DNA from 2 places in the Marinobacter sp. M1C genome. Region 1 is predicted to be linked to the other one. Evidence: predicted binding sites of a transcription regulator. Region 1 holds the regulator's gene; the other holds the start of a gene.
What was found. The regulator sigma-54, encoded in region 1, starts transcription at its own class of promoters, with help from an activator protein. The targets are predictions, from matches to a motif close to ANTGGCATNNANNTTGCTNT.
Positions count from the first base shown of each region.

Region 1 (4,201 bases):
CGTGCAGACCCAGTTTGTTGATGATAAAAAGCTGGCGTCGGATCATGGTTGAATCAGGCGTCCTGTACGGTGTTCAGGTGCAGTAATTCGGAGTGACGTACTTGCACGTTGTTGCTGTGCTGGCGGAAGTGGGCGCCCATTTGCTCGCAGACATAAACCGAGCGATGCTGGCCGCCGGTACAGCCAATGGAAATGGTCATGTAGCTGCGGTTGCTGTCGGAAAATGCTGGTAGCCACGAGGTCAGAAAAGCGATGATTTCCTGCACCATTTTTGCGCTCATGGGTTCGTTCTCCAAAAAATCGATCACCGGTTGGTCCATGCCGGTAAACTTGCGCAGAGAGGTGTCCCAGTGGGGATTAGGCAGGCAACGCACGTCAAATACGTAGTCTGAATCAACCGGTACGCCGTGCTTGAAACCGAAAGACTGGAACAGCAGCGCCAGTTCCTGGTCTTTGCGGCCGACCACCCGCTGTTTGACCATGTCCCGCAAATCATACATGCCCATGCCAGTGGTGTTTATGTAAAGGTCAGCCAGATTCGACAAGGGTTCCAGCAGTTTTTTTTCTGAGCTAATGGCTTCGCGCAATGACGTGTGATCGTCGCTCAGTGGGTGCTTGCGTCGGGTAGCATGAAAGCGTTGCAGCAGAGATTGCTCGTCGGCGTCTAAAAATATGATTTCAGTGCTGACGCCGGTGTCCTTCAGGCGTCCGTGAATATCTTCGAAATTGGCCAGTTCACCGGACAGGTTGCGCGCGTCTATACTCACCGCCATTTTGTGCAGGCGGCCGGCAGGCTCTTGTGCGGCAGCTTCTTTGGTCAGCGGGAACAGAAGGCCAATGGGTAAGTTGTCGATGCAGTAGAAACCCAGATCTTCAAGAACGTGCAACGCGGTACTTTTACCCGATCCGGAGCGGCCGCTAACAATAATCAGTTTCATCGTTAATACCCCTTTGAGTGCGAACGGTCGAAGTGGATCCGGTCAAGACAGATTAGCGTCCCGAGGTCATACGTTGAAATAGGGTAATGGCATCTTCCGACTGGCGCAGACGGTCACAAAAAGCCCGGTCGTTGAATTTTTCTGCAAGCTGGCTAAGCAGCTCAAGATGCTCGCTGGTGGCTTCTTTTGGCACAACCAGAGCAAAAACTAAATCCACCGGCTGGTTGTCAATGGCATCGAAGTCCACGCTTTCGCTGAGGGTGATGAGAAGGCCAATAACGTGCTCCAGGCCTTCCAGGCGGCAGTGGGGAATAGCGATGCCTTGGCCGATTCCGGTAGACCCCAGGCGCTCGCGGGCAATCAGATTGCTGAATATCTGAGTGTTGCCCAAGGTGGCGTTATGCAGGTGAATTTGCTCTGCAATAAACTCAAGAACCCTTTTCTTGCTGGACGCTGGCACGTTACAAAGTGTCAGTTCCGGGGCAAGGATGGTTTCTATAGTCAGGGATGTCTCGCTCATGGGTCGACGGTACTTCCATTAAAAAAAAGGCTGCGGCATGGTGCCATGCCGCAGCGCGTGAAGCGTTTACGCGTTGTATCCGGTGTTAGTTACCATGCATCCGGGATACTTGCTTTTCTTTGTACTTGAGGATCTGGCGGTCCAGTTTGTCCACCAGAGCGTCAATCGCTGCGTACATGTCTTCATTTTCGGCCTTAGCGTGCAATTCGCCACCGCTTATATTTACGGTAGCTTCGGCTATCTGGCGCAATTTTTCCACCTGCAGAGTCACATTGGTGTTACTAATCTGGTCGAAGTGGCGCTCCAAGCGCTGGAACTTTTCGTTCACGTACTCTTTGAGTGCTTCGGTCAGTTCGACATGATGGCCAGAAATATTGAGTTGCATAGGCTTCTCCTGCTATTGCATCGGTGTTGTTACATTGGTGCTGCTACACCAGTCGCTTTCTTTCGTTCGATGGAGGTATTTGTAGTGCCTCCCGGTATTTGGCCACGGTACGCCGTGCCACTTGGATTCCCTGTTCCCCAAGCATGGCGGCAATCTTGCTGTCGCTCAACGGTTTTTTGGAGGTTTCAACGGCTATCAGTTTTTTTATCATGGCGCGGATGGCAGTTGAAGAACATTCTCCGCCAGCATCGGTGCTGACATGGCTGGAGAAAAAATATTTGAGTTCAAAAATGCCGCGAGGTGTATGCATGAATTTCTGGGTGGTTACCCGGGAGATGGTAGATTCATGCATTTCTACGGCTTGGGCGATTTCCGAGAGGATCAACGGCTTCATGGCTTCTTCCCCCTGGTCTAGAAAACCCTGTTGATATTCCACAATACGGGTAGCCACTTTTAGCAGCGTTTCGTTGCGACTTTGCAGGCTTTTAATGAACCATTTAGCCTCTTGCAACTGATCGCGCATGTAGGTGTTATCAGCGCTGCTATCAGCGCGCTTTATCAATGAAGCATAGCTGGCATTGACGCGAATGCGCGGTGCAATTTCTGGGTTCAGCTCTACCCGCCAGCGCTCGTTGCGCTTGTACACAATCACGTCTGGAATCACGTAGTCCGGTTCGGTTCGGTCAATCACATCGCCGGGGCGCGGGTTCAGGCTGGTAATCAGCGCCAGTACGTGTTTTAGCTGATCTTCTTTTAAGCGGCTACGACGCAGCAGTTGGGCGTAGTCACGGTTGCCCAGCAGGCTGATGTAGTGGGTGATGACCATGCGCGCCTGAGAAACCCAAGGGGTGTCTGGTGACATCTGGTTCAGTTGGATTAGCAGGCATTCCTGCAAGTTGCGGCCAAACACACCGGGTGGGTCAAAAAACTGTAGGCGTCTTAGTACCGCTTCAAGTTCATCCAGTTCCAGCGGGTCGTCGTCTTGTTCGTCCTGCAGGCCGGTATAAATCTCGGCCAGCGAGCTGGTCAGGTAGCCGCGCTCGTCAACGGCGTCCATCAGGGCGTGAGCAACGGCGCGGTCGCGGTCCGTCATGGTGGTCAGGTTAAGCTGCCACTCCAGGTGATCGCGCAGGGTTTCAGCGGGCGAGTTGCGAGTTTCAAAATCGTAGTCGTTATCGTCGCCATTGCTGCTGGCCGGTGCCGGCGCCGATTGGTATACGTCGTCCCAAGCCGTATCCACTGGTAGGTCGTCTGGCAGGGTATCGGGGATTTCGTTTTCGCTGGCCCAGTCGGGACCATTTTCGTTTTCGTCCCAGTCTTTGCTGGTGTCCACCGAGGCATCTGTTGCGCTGGAGTCCGTATTTTGATCGCTGTTGGTGTCAGCGTGCGTGGATTCCTCATCGCCGTGATCGTCGTCTTCCGGTGCTTCCAACATGGGGTTGGATTCCAGTGCCTGCTGAATTTCCTGTTGCAAGTCGAGGGTAGAAAGCTGTAGCAGGCGAATCGCCTGCTGGAGCTGGGGCGTCATGGTCAGGCTCTGGCCCAGCTTGAGCTGCAAAGAAGCTTTCATCACCATTCTTGGGAATCCATTACTCGATCGGTTGGCGCGTGGCAGCCACCGAAAAAAGGTTGGCTAACCGGGGTTTGCGTTCACAAGCAAATTCTCTGCCGAGTCTACTAGAGTTCGCCGGGGAATCAACCGATTCACCTTTGGCGATGTCATCGCATGCCCACTTTTAAGGTTTATTACAGCCGGAATTCGTTGCCCAGGTAGACCTCTTTGACCTGTTGATTGGCAAAGATTTCGGCGGAGCTGCCGGAGGCAATAATATGGCCCCCGGATACAATGTAGGCGTTTTCGCAGATGTCCAGGGTGTCGCGCACGTTGTGGTCGGTGATCAGTACGCCTATGCCTTTGTCGCGTAGGTGGCGAATGATTTGCTTGATGTCGCTAACCGAGATTGGGTCCACCCCGGCGAAGGGTTCGTCCAGCAGAATAAAAGCGGGCTCCATAGCCAGTGCGCGAGCAATTTCTACCCGGCGGCGCTCGCCCCCAGACAAGGCCATACCCATACTGTCGCGGATGTGATTGATGTGAAACTCGGCTAGCAATTCCTCTAACTTCGCTTCGCGTTCCGCCCGTTTCATATTTTTACGGGTTTCCAGAATGGCAATGATATTGTCGCGCACGGTGAGCTTGCGAAACACCGAGGCTTCCTGGGGTAGGTAGCCAATGCCTTTGCGGGCACGGCCGTGCATGGGCAGCGGGGTGATGTCCTGGTTATCAATCGTAATGCGGCCGTGGTCAGCCTGCACCAACCCGACAATCATATAAAAGCAGGTGGTTTTGCCAGCACC
Region 1 covers NZ_CP092289.1:3,134,287-3,138,487, reverse strand. Annotated here, with positions in the region: gene MIH19_RS14720 (HPr family phosphocarrier protein) at 1-46, opposite strand, end outside; gene rapZ (RNase adapter RapZ) at 54-938, opposite strand; gene ptsN (PTS IIA-like nitrogen regulatory protein PtsN) at 991-1,458, opposite strand; gene hpf (ribosome hibernation promoting factor) at 1,544-1,843, opposite strand; gene MIH19_RS14700 (RNA polymerase factor sigma-54) at 1,887-3,419, opposite strand; gene lptB (LPS export ABC transporter ATP-binding protein) at 3,590-4,201, opposite strand, start outside.

Region 2 (4,201 bases), 2.4 Mb from region 1:
TCGTACTTGTGCCCGTCGCGCAGTTGCGGGCTGCTGATTACGCTGAATTCTACGTCGCCATTGCCGCTGTGGAACGCCTCGTTATTTCGCGGATAAACAATCCTCACCAGCTCATAAAGAGGGCTTGGCGGCTGTTCCTGCTGCGGTTGCTCAAGCTGTTCCAAATCCTGCATTTTCGGCAGCGTAATGGTGGTTGCCGGCCTTACCTGTATGGCTTCGGCACCCGAAGAGGGCTGGTCAGAAAAGGTCACATTGCCTTGGGCGTCTACCTGGCGATACACCTCGGCCTGCGCCACTCCGTTGATCAGCAACAGGGTCGCAGCAGCAATCACAATAGCCGGTTTCATACGCTTTCCTCGGGACTGTATATGAGCTTGATTATCAGCGCCCGGGCGCTTTATTTCAACGCCGCTCGATTGCCATACAGACATAAAAAATGGGAGACATAAAAAAACCGGAGAGGCTGATGGGCAGCCGCTCCGGTTTCAATGAGCCATTGCCTAGGCTCTGGGTTAGCCCGGGCAATGGCGATGCGTCACTTGTTTAGCAAGAATAGTAGAGTTCGAATTCAACCGGGTGAGTGGTCATGTTCATACGCTCTACGTCAGCACGCTTTAGATCAATATAAGCGCGAATCATGTCTTCGGTGAACACACCGCCACGGGTCAAAAACTCGTGATCAGCTTCCAGGCACTGCAGTGCTTCTTGCAGGGTCTCGGCCACTTTTGGGATGTTCAACGCTTCTTCTTTTGGCAGATCGTAAAGATCTTTGTCCATGGCGTCGCCAGGATGAATCTTATTCTGGATGCCGTCCAGGCCAGCCATCATCAGCGCTGAAAATGCCAAGTAAGGGTTAGCAGCCGGGTCTGGGAAACGCACTTCAACACGGCGGGCCTTCGGGCTGTTCACGTAGGGAATCCGGATAGAAGCCGAGCGGTTGCGAGCAGAATAGGCCAGCATCACCGGAGCTTCATAATGCGGCACCAAACGCTTATAGCTGTTGGTGGCAGGATTGGTGAACGCATTAATCGCTTTGGCGTGCTTGATGATGCCGCCAACATAATACAATGCCATCTCACTCAGGCCCGCATAGCTGTCGCCGGCAAACAGGTTCTTGCCATCTTTGCTCAACGACATGTGTACGTGCATGCCTGAACCGTTATCACCCACAACGGGCTTGGGCATAAAGGTCGCGGTTTTGCCGTAGGCATGAGCCACGTTGTGCACGCAGTATTTCAGAATCTGCACTTCATCGGCTTTTCGGGTCAAGGTAGCTGCGCCCACGCCAATTTCGCACTGACCAGCGGTGCCCACTTCGTGGTGATGCACTTCAATGACCAGGCCCATAGACGCCATAGCACCGCACATTGCGCCGCGCAGATCGTGCAGGCTGTCTACCGGAGGCACCGGGAAGTAGCCGCCTTTTACCCGCGGGCGGTGGCCGGTATTGTTGCGACCAAAATCCTCGCCTGAAGACCATGCGGCCTCTTCGGAGTGAATTTCGTACATGGAGCCCTGCATATCGGTCTTCCATTTGACCGAATCAAACACAAAGAATTCGGGCTCAGGGCCAAACAAAGCGCTGTCGGCAATGCCGGTAGACTTCAAGTATTCCTCGGTCCGGCGTGCTACTGAACGAGGGTCGCGCTCGTAGCCTTGCATGGTGGTGGGTTCCACAATGTCGCAGCTGATGTTAACGGTGGATTCTTCGGTGAAGGGATCAACCACTGCGCTGCTGTCATCCGGCATCAGAATCATGTCGGATTCGTTAATGCCTTTCCAGCCAGCAATTGAAGAGCCATCGAACATTTTGCCGTCGATGAAAAAGTCTTCAGACGCTTCGGTGGCCGGCATGGTGACGTGGTGTTCTTTGCCATGAGTATCGGTAAAGCGTAGGTCGATCCACTTCGCATCGTGCTGAGTGATCAAATCAATGGTTTTGGACATCTGCATGCTCCGTTGGGGGGGTGAAAGCCAATCTGTTTCAGGATGTTTGTTTCAGGATTTGCAAAGCTTAGCAAATGTCTGTGTGAGTTACCTGCCTTTTGAGCCGCCGCAAGTCGCCTTGTCACGGGCTCTGATTCGGCCTTTGCACAATGCCAAGCAAACAGCTTGCCAGTTTTAATGTGGCCAAGCCTATGGGCCTGAACTCTACAGAATGGCGGGCTAGCGCGCAGGGTGTAAGCGCTGCCTAAGGTCTGTGAACAGTCACCCTCGCACCACATTTGTGCGGCTTTCGCTTTTTCGCCCAATACTGGTGCGTAAATTGTTTAAGAAATAAACATTCACGCGCATATTATCGAAACCGACTTTTCGCTATAATGCGCGACCCTCATTGCTCTGGCGATTACCTTGTGCCGGAGTCTGGCCACGCCCAGTGCCAGCGAATGGGTTCATTTTATAGATTTGAGACGGTCCAGGTGAGGCCCAGCCTTCTTAACGCCCTCTCAGGTCATTGTAAGCACGCCGCAGGACTAAAGTTGTGATTGAGAAGCTTCGTAATATCGCCATTATTGCCCACGTTGACCATGGTAAAACCACGCTGGTCGACAAACTGCTGCGCCTCTCTGGCACCCTGGACCGTAAAGAGCTCGAAAGCGAGCGCGTTATGGATTCCAACGATCAGGAAAAAGAGCGTGGCATCACCATTCTGGCCAAAAACACCGCGCTGAAATGGAACGGCTACGACATCAACATCGTAGACACTCCGGGGCACGCCGATTTTGGCGGCGAAGTGGAACGTGTAATGAGCATGGTGGATTGTGTGCTGCTGGTGGTTGATTCCATCGACGGCCCTATGCCACAAACTCGCTTTGTAACCCAGAAAGCTTTTGCTGCGGGTTTGCGTCCGATTGTTATCGTTAACAAAATTGATCGCCCGGGCGCCCGCCCGGACTGGGTTGTAGAGCAGGTATTTGACCTGTTTGACAGCCTTGGCGCTACCGACGAGCAGCTGGACTTCCCGATTGTTTATGCCAGTGCGCTGAACGGCATTTCCGGCTTGGAGCACGAGCATCTGGTCGACAACATGGACCCGGTATTTCAGGCCATCGTTGACCACGTGCCAGCGCCTAATGTTGACCGTGAAGGCCCCTTCCAGATGCAGATCTCGCAGCTGGACTACAGCAGCTTTCTGGGCGTTATTGGTATTGGTCGTATTGCCCGCGGCAAGATAAAAACCAACACACAGGTGATTGCCATCGGCGCCGACGGTAAAAAGCGCCAGGGCCGTATTTTGAAAATCATGGGCCACTCCGGCCTGCATCGGGTTGAAGTAGACGAAGCCCAGGCCGGCGATATTATTTGTATCAGCGGTTTGGACCAGATTCACATCTCCGACACTCTGTGCGACATCAATAATGTAGAGGCTTTGCCGCCGCTGACGGTTGACGAGCCCACCGTATCCATGACGTTCCAGGTCAACGATTCGCCCTTCTGCGGTAGAGAAGGCAAGTTCGTGACCAGCCGTAACATCAAAGACCGCCTTGAAAAAGAGCTGCTGCACAACGTAGCCCTGCGGGTTGAAGACGGCGACACCATGGACAAGTTCAAGGTGTCTGGCCGTGGCGAGCTGCACCTGTCGGTGTTGATTGAAAACATGCGTCGTGAAAACTTCGAGCTGGCCGTAGGCCGCCCGGAAGTGGTCATCAAGGTAGTGGATGGCGTAAAGCAAGAGCCCTATGAAAATGTCATCGTCGACATTGAAGAGCAGCACCAGGGCCCGTTGATGGAGCAGTTTGGATTGCGCAGGGGCGAGCTCACCAACATGGTTCCCGATGGTAAAGGCCGCATGCGCCTGGAGTACACCATTCCGGCCCGTGGCTTGATTGGCTTCCGGAACTCGTTCCTGACCATGACATCGGGTACTGGTATTCTGACCTCGACCTTCAGCCATTACGGCCCGATCAAGGCCGGTGATGTCACCAGTCGCCAGAACGGCGTATTGGTTTCCATGGCCACAGGTACAGCGCTGACTTACTCGCTGGAAACCCTGCAAAGCCGTGGCAAGCTTTTCCTTGACCCGGGTCAGGCCATTTACGAAGGCCAGTTGTGTGGTATTCACAGCCGCGACAACGATCTGGTGATCAACCCGACCAAGGGCAAGAAGCTGGATAACATGCGCGCGTCTGGCAAAGACGAAGTGATTCCTTTGGTTCCGCCCATCAAGCATACCTTGGAGCAGGCGCTGGAGTTTATTGAC
Region 2 covers NZ_CP092289.1:764,757-768,957, forward strand. Annotated here, with positions in the region: gene MIH19_RS03705 (DUF4124 domain-containing protein) at 1-347, opposite strand, end outside; gene glnA (glutamate--ammonia ligase) at 544-1,947, opposite strand; gene typA (translational GTPase TypA) at 2,483-4,201, shown strand, end outside.
Region 2: glnA (glutamate--ammonia ligase) is a predicted target of sigma-54. The motif match lies at 2,101-2,120, and genes of this name have one in related genera.